2 regions of the Paenibacillus sp. FSL E2-0190 genome follow, and region 2 is predicted to be linked to the other one. Evidence: riboswitches for the same ligand, from Rfam matches in the RefSeq annotation. Region 2 holds a riboswitch; the other holds the start of a gene.
What was found. Region 2 has a riboswitch for glycine ahead of gcvT (glycine cleavage system aminomethyltransferase GcvT). Riboswitches for the same ligand answer to the same signal wherever they lie in the genome.
Positions count from the first base shown of each region.

Region 1: it holds a riboswitch for glycine, as region 2 does, so the genes downstream of both, NST25_RS30365 (amino acid permease) here and gcvT (glycine cleavage system aminomethyltransferase GcvT) in region 2, are expected to answer to the same signal.

Region 1 is NZ_CP150306.1:6,903,043-6,911,843, forward strand. It holds gene NST25_RS30355 (HAMP domain-containing sensor histidine kinase) at 1-537, opposite strand, end outside; gene NST25_RS30360 (metallophosphoesterase) at 720-1,871, shown strand; gene NST25_RS30365 (amino acid permease) at 2,037-3,449, opposite strand; glycine riboswitch at 3,597-3,679, opposite strand; gene NST25_RS30370 (ABC transporter permease subunit) at 4,031-4,969, shown strand; gene NST25_RS30375 (carbohydrate ABC transporter permease) at 4,982-5,866, shown strand; gene NST25_RS30380 (DUF3502 domain-containing protein) at 5,938-7,473, shown strand; gene NST25_RS30385 (AraC family transcriptional regulator) at 7,552-8,801, shown strand, end outside.
Region 2 is NZ_CP150306.1:6,457,395-6,466,195, forward strand. It holds gene uvrB (excinuclease ABC subunit UvrB) at 1-603, opposite strand, end outside; gene NST25_RS28480 (flagellar motor protein) at 783-1,565, shown strand; gene NST25_RS28485 (flagellar motor protein MotB) at 1,562-2,392, shown strand; gene gcvH (glycine cleavage system protein GcvH) at 2,821-3,213, opposite strand; glycine riboswitch at 3,440-3,538, shown strand; gene gcvT (glycine cleavage system aminomethyltransferase GcvT) at 3,725-4,837, shown strand; gene gcvPA (aminomethyl-transferring glycine dehydrogenase subunit GcvPA) at 4,944-6,296, shown strand; gene gcvPB (aminomethyl-transferring glycine dehydrogenase subunit GcvPB) at 6,293-7,753, shown strand; partial or broken gene NST25_RS28510 (reverse transcriptase domain-containing protein) at 7,802-8,778, opposite strand.

The sequences.
Region 1 (8,801 bases), 450 kb from region 2:
TTCATAATAAAGCTGCTGTTTTTTCATCCGTTTAAATGATATTTGAAAAATGAAAAATAATAACACTTGAACCGCTATTATATTAATGAAATTCCCTAGAATATCATAATGTAAATATGTATATAGATCCCCTCTATCAATCAAGAGGATATAGCCAAATGTAATTACCATCAGTATTCCATTTATAATGAAGGAAAAATAAAACAATTTTAAATCAAAAAATAGAATAGAGAGTGCAGGAATAAGACAAATGAGGATATAGGTAGTCCAAGTTTGAGGATATAAAAAGAATAGCGTATAAAAATACGCAAATCCAAATAGAATGATAATCTTTCTAAAAGTATGTGTCTCATGCTTAGGGTAAATCCATAAACAAACCGTTAGAAACGCCACACATAAAAAATGAATGATATAACCAAAATCAATTCCATCTAACTCTAGAGTAGATAGTATTAATCCAGACATCATAAGAACGATGATCATTAACATTAATATGTAATAGGTTTTTCGATTCACCCGACTGTAGAACTCTCTCATGAATTCACCACTTTTAAATTGATTGTCGAAATAAGAATTATATCAGCTGAAATAGTAATAAACAATAACTGAAAAAACCAGTAAACTCAATACCCCATTTAATTTCTGAAACTAGTAATTATTGCTATAATTAATGTATTCACTTTAGTTCTGATATCTAAAGCATTAGGATGGTGTACCCTATGGTATTTGCATTTTTATTTATATTCGCTATGTACGCGGCAACTAACTATTACATTGCGAGAAAGATTTTTAAATGGTTACAACATATATTTTCACATATAAACGGGATCATATATGGAGTCATCTACAGCTTATGTGCGTTATCAATCATTATTAATTTACTATTGTCTTCTTCAGCTATGACGACCAATTCAAATATTGTTAATTTTATTGGTCAATTCGGGGACTATTGGATGGGTATCTACTTCTATTTGTTCTTGCTTTTGATCCTTTCAGATGTAATCTTACTAATTAGTAAATGGATCAAGGTCCTCCCTTCTCCTATACCAGCACGTGTTATTTTTCATACAAGGTCCATAGTATTAATTCTAGTCATAGGATTGGTGTCCTATGGGATTTATAATGCAAATCATTTAAAAGAAGTCACCTATCCGCTCCAAATACATAAAAACACTTCATTAGATCAGTTAAATATCGTCCTGATCAGCGACTTACATTTAGGCTACGTAAATGATGTAAAGTTTATTGAAGACGTTGTTGATCGTATTAATGGACTACAGCCGGATATAGTGTTGATGACAGGAGATATATTTAATGGTAACTACTATGCGCTCTCTAACCCTTCCAAAGGAATAGAGTTATTAAGTACTATTCAGTCAACCTATGGAGTTTATGCTTGTTTAGGTAACCATGATGCAGGACGCTCATACGATGAGATCGTGAACTTTATAGATAAGAGTAATATCAAACTTCTAAATGATGAGCATGTCGTTATTGATAATCAATTCGTTGTTGTTGGCAGAAGGGATTCATCACCGATTGGTAATCAAGGGAACCCTCGAGCAATTACTTCAGAAGTGATGAGTGACATTGATACAAATATGCCCGTTATCGTAATGGATCATCAACCAACCAATAGGATTGAATACGCAGATGACGTTGATTTGATACTTAGCGGACATACGCATCAAGGACAAGTATTCCCTGCAAATCTGATCACCAATGCTATGTTTACAGTAGATTATGGCCACTATCAGAAGAATCCTAACAGCCCTCACGTCATCGTTACATCTGGTGCAGGGACTTGGGGACCGCCATTACGAATTGGCACGAATAGTGAGATAGCACAAATCAAAGTTGATTTTAAATAGACGATAATTTTAGACTGATTAAAAAACATGGAAGAATATCCCGATAGCATACACAAGTTCGAAAAAGAGCATCGACCACATTAATGAGAAAATCCACCACCGTATGCGGTGGTGGATTTCTATGTCTGCCTATCCAACTGTAATATCAGCAAGCACCCTCATCGACTAATCATGCCGGATCTCCGTGTTAGTCCGAATACCTTCGAGACGTGCTCTTGGATCAGGCGTTATTCTTTCCCTCTTTCTTCTATTTATCGAATACAAAACAAATAATAATATAAACCATAAAGGCGTCAACAATAAGGCCGGACGAGTTTCATCAGCAAATAGCATAATTATGAGTATGATTGCAAACAAAGCTAGAACAACATAATTCACAAAGGGTGTAAACGGTGCTTTGAATTTTGATTTGGCCTGCAATTCCGGCTTCGTCTTTTTATATCGCAAATGGCAAATTAGAACGACGCCCCAAACCCAGATGAAACAAATGGCACTAATTGTTGTCACGATGCCAAAAGCCGTCTCCGGAATCAGCTTACTCAACAAAGCGCCTACAGATAAGACAAGCGTGGATATGAATAAAGCATTACTTGGTACATGATTTTTATTAAGCTTTGCAAAGTTGGCTGGAGCCTGGTCATTTCTGCTTAGATTGTATAGAATCCGGCTTGTTGAGAACATCCCGCTATTACAAGCGGACGCAGCTGAAGTTAATACAACGAAGTTAATAACCCCCGCGGCAATCGGAATCCCCACTAAACTAAATGTTTTAACAAAAGGACTTTCTGCCGGGTTTAGTTCTGTCCAAGCGTTGATGCATAATAAGGCAATAATAGCACCCACGTAGAAAAATAGAATTCGTAAAGGTATTTTATTAATCGCCGATGGGATAGTTTTTTCTGGATTGGAGGTCTCTGCTGCCGATACGCCTACCAATTCCACACCCACAAAAGCAAACACAACCATTTGAAATGAAAGCAGGAACCCTGAAATCCCGTTTGGAAATACTCCCCCATGTGCCCAAATATTACTGAGCGCAACCGTTCCGGTAGTTGTTTTGAATCCAATCACCAGTAAGACTACCCCGATAGCAATCAATGCGAGAATAGTGATTACCTTAATTAAAGCAAACCAAAATTCCAATTCGCCAAAGCTTTTTACCGTTAATAAATTGAGCCCTAATAAAATAATCAAACAAATGACTGCGGGTATCCATTGCGGGATATCAAACCAATATTGTACATAGACCCCAACAGCTATAATATCGGCCATAGCCGTCATGATCCAACAAAACCAATAGGTCCATCCAGTTACAAACGCCGCCCGCGGTCCAAGATAGTCTTCGGCAATGTCTGTAAAAGATTGATAACCTGCTTTAGACAACAGAAGTTCTCCTAATGCCCTCATCACAAAAAAAATAGCGATACCCACGATTAAATAAGCAAAAATGATGGATGGTCCTGCCAGTTGTATAGCTTTACCTGATCCTAAAAATAATCCGGTACCGATGGTTCCACCAATCGCAATGAGCTGAACATGCCGATTCTCTAAATCTCTCTTTAATTCTTGTGCTGCCATTTCAAACTCCCCCTTATGTGAAAAAATGTACAAGTAAAAATGATAACAAAAAAGAGATTGGATACGCTCCAATCTCTTAGGTCTAAGAATAATAAATAAAATACATTCCTTTACTCTGACGATGATCAGAATAACAAATGAATTATCTAGTACTCTTCTGTCCTTTTGCCTGAGATTGTGAACCCTTCGGCGCCGGGGGAATCCCCCACGGTCTCTCCAGAAGCTGCTCCTGCTATAGTGTGATCCATAGCAATCATAGCTTGCGAATTATTTAATTGTTATGCCGCTAACTTCATTTTTAATATTTTTCAATACTAATCATTGTCAAATATTTTGTCAATAACATTAATTACCGCTGGATTTAAACACATAATACGGATTTTTAATAAAAATGCGAGAAATTAATAGCCTAAACGAGGGTAAAATGCTCGTTTTTAAAAGCTTCTCCTCTAATTGCGATTTACTTTAAGACCCAAAAGATTACTATTTGGAGTACGTATTTCATTTAGCTTTTGAAAGCGTTTTATTAGAGGAGTACAGGCAGCTTGTTATGCATGGCAACTAAGTGAGGGGGAATTTATTTGAGACAAAAAACAAGCAATAGGTTTATGAGCGCACTCAAAAAAGACGGGCTTCTTTATATGATGGCACTGCCCGGCATATTAGCGCTGTTGGCCTTTTCCTACTTGCCAATGGCAGGGTCGATTTTAGTGTTTAAGGAATATCGCTTTGACGGAGGTATTTTTAACAGCCCATGGGCAGATCCCATCTTTAAAAACTTTCAATTTTTCTTTAACAATTTTGATACTGCAATGCGGGCGACATTTAATACGATAATGTTCAATATTTTATTTTTTGTATTTGGCACCATCTTCGCGGTAGCGATTGCTATTATGCTCAATGAAATTTCTAGTCGCCGATTCGTCAAAGTTAATCAAAGCATTATGTTTTTTCCGTTTTTTATGTCTTGGATGGTTATTGGCTCCATTCTAAATGCAATTTTGAATAATGAAACAGGCTTTCTAAATCAGATTATTAAAAGCATCACCGGTTCAACTTATGATTTTTATGCTACGCCGTGGATTTGGATTCCGATTCTGGTCATTGTGGTGATTTGGCAAAGTACAGGTTATAACTCCATTATTTATTTTGGTGTGTTGACTGGCTTTGATTCCTCCATGTATGAAGCCGCCGAGGTAGATGGCGCCAGTAAACTTCAGCAAATTTTTAAAATTACAATTCCTATGCTTAAACCGACCATCATTATTTTGTTTCTATTATCGGTCGGCAATATGCTGCGCGGTAACCTAAATATGATTATCGGCTTGACGAATATGAACCCGATTTTGTTACCCTTCACGGATCTGATCGATGTATTTGTTTATCGCAGCGGCGTAAGAAATGGTGAGATGGCGTTTGCGTCGGCGATTTCGTTATATCAATCTGTTTTTGGCTTCTTCCTTGTTATTATCGCTAACAAGATTACAAGCTGGTACGACAAAGATTCTACATTATTTTAAGGGGGTGTCTATTTGAAACGATCAAATGCTGATAAGTTAACTAATATAGCCTTTTATGTCTGCTCAGCAATATTTGCACTATTCTGCTTGTTCCCGATTGTTTTAGCGATTTCCGGTTCACTGTCTGATGAAATGGCGATCACTATGCAAGGTTTTTCGATTATTCCACGTCATTTCTCATTGGATACTTACCGTTATGTATTTTCCAATCTTGATTTTATGATCTTAAAAGCCTACAAGATAACATTGTTTACGACAATATTTGGCACACTACTATCGGTGTCGATAACAGCATGCTTTGCCTACGTCATTTCCGTAAAAGATTTTAAGCACCGTAATAAACTGGCGTTCTTCGCTTACTTTACTCTGCTGTTTAACAGCGGTATGTTGCCGTGGTATTTAGTGACCACACAATTTTTCGGCCTGAAGGATTCGTTGGCAGCATTGATTTTGCCTTATTCAATAAATGTATTCAATATGTATCTGCTACGTAATTTCTTCAAGTCCATCCCACATGAATTGCTGGAAAGTGCACAAATTGACGGCGCTGGTCATGGGCGGATTTTTATGCAAATGATGCTGCCGTTAGCCAAACCGGGGCTTGTTACGATCTCATTATTTTATGCACTGCAATATTGGAATGACTTCTATTTACCATTAATGCTCAATAATAATCCCGAGCTATATACGATGCAATACATCTTGTACAAAATGATGGCCAATATTCAATACCTTGCAGCCAATCCAAGTGGCACCATGGCAGGCCATGTTATTCTGCCCTCGCAAACGATTAAGATGGCAATTACCTGTATTGCGATTGGTCCGATTATCTTGCTGTATCCCTTTGTACAAAAGTACTTTGTTAAGGGCGTTACTGTTGGCGCTGTAAAAGGATAATAAGAAAAAACAATAGTAGTTAGGCCTATTTGAATTTAGTAGGCTAAATATAAATTTGGGAGAGTGTTCTTATGGGCAAATCGAGAAAAGGGTTCACCTTACTGCTTGCATCTTTACTGCTGGCGGGACTTTTAAGCGGATGCGGCGGCAAGTCGCAAGGGGACGAAGCTGGTAGCAACAATAACAATAATGGCAGTGGCGATCAGCCGACCAAAGCAACGTTAGTGCTTTACGGGGAGCAGTCAAAACGTATGGCTGATTTTGCGAAAAATGAGTTTCATGACAAGGTTCTGCAAGCGATTAACGTCGATGTAAGTATTCAATATTTACCGTGGACCGAGTATGCAACTGGTAAAACCGAGCTAATGCTATCATCCGGCGAAAAATTCGCCACATATACCGATACTGCATTTATGGCAAAATCCGTTGCCAAGGGCTATTACGCTGATTTGACTGAAGCTGCTGAAAAATATGCTGGCGATTTAAAAAAGAATACGGGCGGCGATGAAGCGTTTGACATCTGGAAGGTCAACGGAAAGCAATATGCATTACCTTTCGGCAATAAACCAAATGCTGGAGAAAATTATGTGATTATTGCACGAGAGGATCTGCTGCAAGAAGTCGGTATGACCGATTTGAAAACCGTTGAGGATGTTGAGCAATTTTACAAATTGGCAAAGCAAAAATATCCTGATATGATTGGCTCAGGACGCGGCTGGAGCTTGAATATCTTCAATGGCTCGATTAATTCAAACATTAATATTTATCAGCCGTATAGCTTTATTATGACCGATGGCAACAAGCCGGAAGATCCGACTGTCTACAGCTTTTATGAATCGGACGAATACAAACAAATGGCGGATATCGCCCGCAGATGGAATAAAGAAGGTCTTATCCCAAGCTACGCCTTGTCAAATCCTGCACAAGCAGATTCATCGTTTTTTGCAGGCAAAGCATTATTCGGCATGGGTGCAAGCTATCGCGTATTTGAGTATATGGATGCCATACGCAAAGCTAACCCTAATGCGGTGTTCAAAAACTACTATTTAGGTGATCCTGCGAAAAAACCACTAATGTCACGCGGCACATATTCTACAGCGTTTGCAGTTGGGGCTAATGTAAAGGGTGCTGAACTCGAGGGTTACGTGAAGTTAATTAACTTACTGCAAAGCAGTCAAGAATGGACAGACTTTATTCTGTATGGCGTTGAAGGCAAAGATTATAACCTAACTGCTGATGGACAGATTGAGTTTATTAATCAAGATACATTGTTCGACACTTGGTTGCCTGATAACATTCATTTTACAAGATTTAGAGATTATATTACTGAAGAACAAATCAGTACGTATCAAAATTGGAACGAAGGCTCGATACTACAAAAAGATATTGGCTTCTCCTTCAACATGGAGCCCGTAAAAACGGAATACGCTCAAATGCAAGCCGTAGAACAAGAATATATACAACCCATATCACAAGGTTTTAAAGACTATGACTCCAATATTGACACTGCCTTGAAAAAGCTGCGTGATGCCGGTTTAGAAAAATTTATTGCTGAATATCAAAAACAATTTAGTGAGTTCATTTCCAGCAAAAAAGCAACTAATTAAGCTTATATGACTATCGGAATAGCCTGATTCATCAACTCACAATTAGGCTATTCCTTCATAATTTCATATAAGGAGGGAATGAAGCTATTGAAGCTGTTGAATCCAGGCAAACAATTTGTAAGTAAATATGCCAATAGATGGCGCAAAAGCTTTAAGTTCAAAGTCTATATGAACTTTTTATCCATTTCTATTATTACTGTAATTATTATCAATGTTGCGGCCTTCCAATATTTTAATGTTTATATGAAAAATCAAATTAATGACATGTTGCGAAATAAGCTGGAAAATATCAGTACCGTATACAACAGCAAACTAGATCAATACCGTCGCCTGACAGAGCTTATTAATAAAATGCCCAAATCTATTTCTTACATTTATGACTATGAAAACACCAGCGTATTGGACGCGATAGAGATAAGCAATAACTTACACCCGATTTTGAATGCGAACGAATCCGTCAACTCCATTTTCTTTTTTAATCAGGATGACATCATTTATGAACTGGATGACTACTATCTTAATCGAAATGAAAAACAAAATATTTTAAAGCAAGTACTGCAATCTAAGACGGATCGTTATCCTATTCCGATTACATTAGCAGATGGCAGCCAGCGACTCGTATTTTTTCAAACCTCGCGCACAGCCTTATACGGCACTAGTCAAAGTGGTATTATCATAGTCTCCAATACGGAAACATTACGTAAGAGCATTCTTTCCAGCTATGAAGATCAGTCTGACAGTATATTAATCGTAGATAATCAAACAAGCCAAATTATAACTGAACAAAACAATAATTATCCCATAGCACCAACTACACTAAATGAAATAGCGCATGCCACAGATGGCTATAACAGCTATTCATCGAAAAATAAGGGTAAAGATGAAGATATAGTAATTTCCTATGTAAATAATGGGCATGAAGGATACAGTATCGTTTCCGTCATGGACTATCAAAGCAGTATTGAACAATTACTTAAGGCTAGAAATGCGATTATTATCTTCTCCATCTTCATTATTTTCATTGCGCTATTATTAAGTTATGTGTTCACTAATAAAGTTTACAAACCAGTTAATCATATGCTGCTCAATATTTACACAGCCTTCAGAAACTCGGAGCAGGATGATGAAGAGGAGCAAGAACATGGAAATCATTATGATGAGATACAAACAGCATCACTGACAATCTCGAAAGCGCTTTCTAAAATGAGTGCCTTGGAATCACGGCACAGCAGCAATGAATTTATAGATTTTCTTCAAAAGCGTAACTATAGTCAACAAAATGCAGACCCGCAACTGCCGCGAGAACTGAAAAGCCTGCAAGAAAAGCT
Region 2 (8,801 bases):
TACACGGAATGTTCCGCGTACAAAATTGATATCATTGCGCTGGTATTGAATATCCACCAGTCTGCTCAGAATCTCATTGCGCGGTTTCTCCATCCCAACCCGCAAGGACAACAGCAAGCTTCCGTATTCCATTGGTGAACCGAGACCGTAAATACAAGACACACTCGCTACAATAATAACGTCACGCCGTTCGAACAAGGAGCTTGTCGCGGAGTGGCGAAGTTTATCAATCTCTTCGTTAATACTGGAATCTTTCTCAATATAAGTATCGGAGGAGGGAATATACGCCTCTGGTTGGTAATAGTCGTAGTAGCTGACGAAATAGTCTACCGAATTATTCGGGAAAAACTCCTTAAACTCACTTGCCAGCTGGGCAGCGAGTGTCTTGTTATGCGCAATAACCAGCGTGGGGCGATTTAATTTGGAAATAACTTGCGCGACAGTAAAGGTCTTCCCTGTACCTGTCGCTCCCAGCAGCGTCTGGTGCTTCTTACCCTGCCGGATGCCTTGTAGTAATTCATCTATGGCATGAGGCTGATCGCCCTGGGGTGTATACTCGGACTCCAATTCAAAAGTCTTCGTACTGACGACAATATCACTCATTTGCCCGTCTCCCCTCTATCGTCTAAACTAGATTAATATATTATAATTGTTGTCTGAATCTTCTCTCTCCATACGATAGTAAAAAATATGGAAGATAAGAATATGTGTTCCCGTTCATTATACAGTGTTGCTTAGATCGATGCAAACCATAATACACAGAAATGTTAGGAGCTTGAAGCATGGATATTACCGCAATAATCGGCCTAGTGGCCGGACTGGCTGCGCTAATCGGCGGCTACCTCTGGGAAGGCGGAAGCCTTTCCGGACTGCTGCAGCTTAATGCAGCTTTGATTGTATTTGGAGGTACGATTGCTGCCGTAATGATCAGCTTCCCGGCAGCTAAGCTACGCTCCATTCCCGCCGCTCTGCGCATGGCTTTTGGCCGCAATCCTGAACGTGATGAAGAGAAAGCAGAAGAGCTTATCGCAATGGCCACAGTGGCCCGCCGCGGCGGCGTTTTAATGCTCGAAAAACAAGCGGAACTGCATCCTGATCCTTTTACACGCGAAGGACTGTTGCTTATCGTCGATGGCACTGACCCTGAGCAGGTAAGACAGATTTTGGAATTGGAAATGGATGCGAAAGAATTGAAGTATGAAAGCTACGCCAAGATTTTTGAAGCCGCTGGCGGATATGCTCCAACGATGGGGATCATCGGTACAGTTATGGGACTTATTAGGGTACTGGGCAACCTTACGGACCCATCAAATCTAGGTACCTCTATCGCAGTAGCGTTCACTGCAACACTGTACGGAGTAGCCATCGCTAATCTAATATTTTTACCCATTGCTTCCAAAATCAAATCCCGCAGCCAAAGTGAGCTGCATAGCATGGAGATGCTGCTAGTAGGCATTCTTTCTCTACAGAACGGGGATCATCCGCTGCTGGTGCGTAAAAAACTGAACTCCTTCATTTCAGACACCACCACAGATGACCGTGCAGAAGCAAGAGGTTTTATATGAGACAAAGAGACCGGCGCAAACGGCGGGTAGAGAATCGAGAAAGCCGTGATCGTTGGATGATTACTTACGCTGATCTAATTACACTTTTACTTATATTTTTCGTTATATTGTATGCGATGAGCAGCCTGGACACTGACAAATATAATATCGTTACCGGCTCTTTATCCCAGACTTTCAAGTCGAGCAGCACTGTTCTTGAAGGCGGGGATGGTATTTTAGATGCTGGAAAGACCCCTGACAACAAACCAGAGAGTACAGATGGGAATGCGAACGCAACTGCAAAACCAAATGACGGTTCTGATGAACAAACGGAGAATGAAACACCTTCAGCACGGGAGTTGGCTTTTCGAGAACAAGAGGCGAAGCTTGCTGAGTTAATGGGTGTGATCACCCACTATGTGGAGGAGAATAATCTCGGTGAACAAATATTTGTAGCCGACAAACCGCAGGGCATAGAAATCACGCTCAGCGACCGTTTTCTTTTTGATGTGGGTAAAGCAGATGTGAAGTCACCAGCCCTTCCTGCTCTTCAGCAGTTGTCTGGCTTATTCAAAGATATCGGAGCAACGATCAGCATTGAAGGACATACGGATAATACACCAGTGTCATCAGCTTCACGTTATAACGACAATTGGGAGCTATCGGGTGCTCGTGCGCTTTCTGTGCTGCGCTTTTTCTTAGATAATGAAGGACTGAACCCGGACACTTTTCAATATGCAGGTTATGCCGATACCCGACCAACAGCAGATAATACTACGGTAGCAGGCAAACAGAAAAATCGACGCGTAGAGATCATTGTACTTCGACAGCTTCAAGAGGTGGAATAAAATATAGTTGCTTGCGCTCAGAGCTAAGTTCGGCGGCAGGGGCCTTTGCAATTACCACATTGAGCTTACAAGGGGCTTCATCCAATTTAATTAGGGAAAACCTCCCTGATTATTCACCTATTATCGTATCCAATCGCGGAATGAGGGAATTTCCCCCTGATTATTACTCTTTTTAGTCTGAAATAGTGGTTTTACCGAGATGATTAGGGAGGAATTTCCTAAAACCCTAACTCTCACGCTATAATCGTCTAAAATGAGGGAGGTTTTCCCTAATTCCATACTCCACTAGACCCTCAAACCACTCGATTGGGTTTACGAATACTCGCACAATCCACATAAGAAACACAAACAGAAAGTCCCCGAATCACAGAAACTTGCTGCTAAAAATATCACACTTGATCAGACTATTTTCCGTCCCCGATTTCCAATTATTCAGCAACTAACGCGCTATAACCAGCTGCATCTAACAGACCTTTTACAGCATCAGCATACTCTCCATCAACTTCAATCTCAAAAATCCAACCCCCGCCATACGGCTGATCATTGATAAGCTCCGGACTAGCTTCTAATCCATCATTCACCTTGGTAACCGTCCCAGAGACGGGCGAATACAACTCCGATACCGTCTTAACGGATTCGATACTGCCTACGCTGTCACCGGCCGAAATGGTCGATCCTACCTCAGGAAACTCAACAAATACGATGTCGCCTAATAAATGCTGAGCATGGTCCGTAATCCCAACACGTACTACTCGCCCTTCTACTTGCTGTGCCCATTCATGCTCTTCGCTGTAAAGAAGGTTGTCTAATACTTCACTCATTTCAAGCCGCCTCATTTCCAATTTGGAGTTCTAAATTTAGTTATAGCCTAAGTTATCCCGGCTCACAATGTCAATATTACTAACAGGAAATTTAAATTTGTCATTTTTTCGACGTTTTCTTGTTGACAGCGCCCGACTATACCCGTTTAATGGAGACATACAAGAAGAAATGACGTTGTCGTCTTTTTATAGACAATAACCGTTTCTCGAAGAAATATAATTGCGGATGATGGCATAGGGAGAGACTGTCTCACTTGAAGACGGCGCCGAAGGAGTAAGCCCTAACAGGGGTGAATCTCTCAGGCAAAAGGACCTTTGTCGGACGTATCTCTGGAGAGCATCAGACGCAAGGCTAGATGCGTCAGATCACCAACGGGGAAACCTGCAAGCTAGTTACGGCAGGGTAACTCTCAGGTACAAAGGACAGAGCAGAAAGCGATTTGTGCATTTATGCATGATTGCTTCTGCCTGTCCTTTTTTCGTTTGTAATCAGATCAAGGGGAGTGACTACATGGATGCTTTGAGAAGAACACCTTTTTATGATCTCTATTCCGCTTTTGCGGAGTCCAGGTGCATTGACTTCGGTGGCTGGGAGCTGCCAGTACAGTTTACAGGTATCGTGAAAGAGCACGAAGCCGTTCGCCAGCAGGCTGGGCTGTTCGATGTCTCGCATATGGGTGAATTCATGGTGATTGGGAGCGGTGCAGAAGACTTTTTGCAAAAAATGACAACCAATGATGTCAGCCGCCTTACAGATGGTGCGGCGCAATATACGCTGCTCTGTTATCCAAATGGCGGAGTTGTCGACGACCTACTCGTGTATCGCCTAAGCGAAGGGCGTTATATGCTCGTCGTTAATGCCTCCAACATCGACAAAGACTTCCAGTGGCTGCAAGAGCATTTGACCTCTGAATTCGGCGAAGTCACGCTCACTAATGTCTCTGACGAGACGCTTTTGCTCGCCTTGCAGGGTCCTCTGGCAGAGACCATTCTCGCGGAAGTTACTGATGCTCCTATTTCAGCACTCAAGCCTTTCCATTTCATCGAACGCGCCACCGTTTGCGGTGTAGAGGTACTTATCTCCCGTACGGGTTATACCGGTGAAGATGGCTTCGAGATTTACGCTCCGCTGGAAGGTGCAGAAACGTTATGGAACGGACTGCTTGCAGCAGGCGCGCCCCACGGATTAACACCTGCTGGACTGGGTGCACGGGATACCCTGCGTTTTGAGGCGAAATTACCACTGTACGGTCAGGAGCTATCTGCTGACATCACCCCGCTGGAAGCAGGAGTACAGTTCTTCGTGAAGCTGGACAAAATAGACTTTATCGGACGCGATGCACTAATACAGCAAAAAGAAGCTGGCATTCCCCGTCGCCTTGTCGGCTTAGAAATGATTGATCGAGGCATTCCACGCTCCCATTATCCTGTCTGGGCAGATGGCGTTAAGATTGGTGAGGTCACAACCGGAACACAGTCTCCTACGCTGAAACGTAACCTGGGGTTGGCATTGCTTGATGCTGCTTACAGTGAAATAGGCACAGAGGTTTACGTGGAGATACGCGGTAAGCAGCTTAAGGCTGTAGTGATTAAGGCCCCTTTTTACAAGTATAAACGCCTTTAGCGTCCATATAAGGATGGTGAGCTTTTAAGCGAGAAATAGAAGGATAAAGTATAGCGTGAAAATTGTACTTTCTTATATTCTAAAAAAGCCAAGGAGTGAAACCTTAATGAAGCACCGTTATCTGCCCATGACAGAACTGGACCGCGTAGAGATGATGGAGGCCGTCGGGATTCAGTCTATAGATGAGCTGTTCTCCGATATTCCTGAAGCGGTACGTTACCAAGGCACTATGCCGATGTCTGAACCACTCGATGAATACGCCCTGCTGCGCCACATGAAAGGTTTGGCTGACCAAAATGCCGACTTTGATTCTCACGCCAGCTTCCTCGGCGCCGGATTATACGATCACCACATCCCTGTGGTCATCAACCATGTCATTTCCCGTTCTGAATTCTACACTGCCTACACTCCTTACCAACCGGAGATCAGCCAAGGTGAGCTGCAAGCGATCTTCGAATTCCAATCCTACATTTGCGAACTAACCGGTATGAAAGTTGCCAATGCCAGTATGTATGATGGCGCTACAGCTTTATCCGAAGCAGCGGTTCTCGCGGCTGGTGCTACCAAACGCAAAAAATTAATCGTCTCCCGTACCGTTCATCCTGAGGCTCGCCAAGTGCTACGTACTTCGGCTAATGCTTGGGGTCTGGAGGTGGTGGAGATTGACTATAAAGACGGTGTTACCGATCAAGCTAAGCTTACTGAAGCTATCGATGGTGATACTGCCGCAGTACTGATGCAATCGCCTAACTTCTTCGGTAGCATTGAGGATCTTCGCTCGGTTGAGCCGCTGATTCACGCGGTTAAAGGTCTTCTTGTAGTCAGCGCCAACCCAATAGCTCTTGGTGTACTTGAAACTCCGGGCAAACTTGGAGCCGACATCGTAGTCGGTGATGCTCAGCCACTCGGTATTCCAGCTTCTCTCGGGGGTCCAACTTGCGGATTCTTTGCCGTAGCTGATCACCTGATGCGCCGCATGCCAGGCCGGATCGTTGGCCAAACGGTAGACCGTAACGGTAAACGTGGCTTCGTTCTTACACTTCAAGCGCGTGAACAGCATATTCGTCGTGAAAAAGCGACATCGAATATCTGCTCCAATCAGGCACTGCTGGCTCTCTGCGCATCCGTCTACTTGTCCGTTATGGGCAAAGAAGGCATGCGTGAAGTAGGCGAACTAAATATTCGCAAAAGCCATTACGCTGCTAATAAACTTAGCGGACTAACAGGTGCTGAACTTGCCTTCTCCTCCCCATTCTTTAACGAATTTGTTGTGAAGCTTCCTGAAGGCAGCAGCGTGACCGCTATTAATTCTAAGCTGCTGAAGGACGGTTATCTCGGCGGTTATGATCTGGGTCGTGATTATCCTGAACTTGCTGGACATATGCTGGTTGCCGTAACGGAAAAAAGAAGCAAAACCGAAATCGACCAATTCGCTAGCGCACTGGAGGGCTGTTTATGAAACCGGAGCAAAGTCTAATTTTTGAATTAAGCCGTCCGGGCCGCTCGGCCTACTCCTTGCCACTATGCGATGTACCACAGGAAGAAACCTTGGAGTCCCTGATTCCATCAGGTTTACTCCGTAGCGAACCCGTCGTACTTCCAGAAGTATCGGAAGTGGATGTCATTCGCCACTACACTTCTCTTTCACGTCGTAACTTTGGTGTAGACAATGGCTTCTATCCACTCGGTTCATGCACGATGAAATACAATCCGAAGATTAACGAAGATGTTGCCCGCTTCTCCGGCTTCGCCAAAATTCATCCCTACCAACCGGAAGAAAGTATTCAAGGCGCACTGGAATTAATGTATACCCTGCAAAATGATCTGTCCGCGCTGACGGGCATGGATGCAGTATCCTTACAGCCTGCCGCAGGTGCGCATGGTGAATGGACCGGCCTCATGATGATCCGCGCCTACCATGAAAGTCGCGGCGAGACGCGTACTAAGGTTATCGTGCCGGATTCCTCGCACGGAACCAATCCTGCTAGTGCCTCAGCAGCAGGACTTGAAACGATCACGATCGCTTCCACAGATAAAGGAATGGTCGATCTTGAAGCACTGAAGGCAGCCGTCGGTAGCGACACAGCCGCACTGATGCTGACTAACCCAAGCACACTCGGCTTGTTCGAGACCCAAATCGTCGAGATTGCTGAGATCGTGCATGAAGCAGGCGGCCTACTCTATTACGATGGAGCCAACTCCAATGCCATTATGGGCATTACCCGACCTGGCGACATGGGCTTTGACGTTGTGCATCTGAACTTGCATAAGACAATGAGCACCCCACATGGCGGTGGCGGCCCTGGAGCCGGACCAGTCGGCGTAAAATCCATCTTGATTCCATTCCTACCACAACCTACTGTGGTGAAGAGTGAAGATAGCAGCTTCTCACTTCACTTCGGTGGTCCTGAATCTATTGGACGCGTGAAAGCTTTTTATGGAAACTTTGGTATTCTGGTTCGTGCCTATGCCTATATCCGCACCTATGGTCCAGACGGACTGCGTGAGGTATCCGAAAATGCTGTGCTGAATGCGAACTATATGATGCACCGTCTGGCGCCGTATTTTGAAATCCCATATCCGGGCGTATGTAAACATGAATTCGTAATGTCCGGCAAAAGCCTCAAGCAGTATGGTGTGCGCACCTTAGACGTTGCTAAACGATTACTCGACTTCGGCTACCACCCGCCAACCGTGTACTTCCCTCTGACCGTTGAGGAATGCATGATGATCGAGCCGACGGAAACCGAAAGTAAAGAAACGCTAGACGGCTTCATCGATACGATGATTCAGATCGTTAAAGAAGCGCAGGAGACACCGGAAATCGTAATCAACGCACCGCATACCACAGAGATTAGCCGTTTGGATGAGACACAGGCTGCGCGTAAGCCGGTTTTGAATTGTTCTTGCGGTTAATATTTCAATAATAAATCGAGTAGGAGGGGGCGGCGAGCCCCCGGCCTCTCACACCACCGTACGTACCGTTCGGTATACGGCGGTATTCCGTAAGGAGTTGTATCTGTCCAATACACTCTTTAATCCATTGGATTCCCAATATTGGTTATTCAAAGCACGTTGCAGAATTGGACTCCCTGCAATTCGCCAATACCCTTTCCGAGTATTTCCCCACTCAAAAGGCTTATATCCTTAGGCACGCCTAAGGATATAAGCCTTTTGACTTTGGTTCTCGGGTTCTTCCATTGCTTCCAGAGACACATTCGCAATCTCCTTCGAATCCACATATCCATCGCTTTAAAGGCACTTGGCGTATCCGCCAGCGAGAAATATCCGTGCCATCCCATCAAGTATCGATTGAGCTCCTGGATTCGCTCTTCCGTTCGCATCGCTTTCTTCCGGGACGTTATCTCCCGAATTCGAGCCTTCGCTTTCTGCAAGGACTGTTTTGCTATCCTCACCTTGGGCTCTTTATCGCTACTAAAGCAAAACCCAAGAAATTTCCGTCTCCATGGGCGGTCCACCGCACTCTTCGCTTGGTTCACCTTTAGTTTTAGTCTTGTCTCAATGAATCTGGTGACGGATGCCTTCACTCGCTCTCCTGCTCTTAGTGTTTTCACATAGATGTTACAGTCGTCCGCATAACGGACGAAGCGGTGTCCACTTTTCTCGAGTTCCTTGTCGAGCTCGTCCAAAACGATGTTAGATAACAACGGACTGAGTGGACCACCTTGCGGTGTCCCTTCTGTTGTCGTATTTACTAGCCCGTTCTCCATCACACCTGACTGAGGATATTTACGAATCAGCAGGAGAACTTTCTTGTCCTTCACTTTAGCCGAAATCTTCATCATCAGTCGGTCATGGTTGACGCGATCAAAGAATTTCTCCAAGTCTAGATCGACTACGAATCGATATCCCTCTTTCATGAATGCTCTGGCTTTCCTTACCGCATCATGCCCTTGTCTTTTCGGACGAAATCCATAACTATCGGCTGGGCGCACTAAATAAA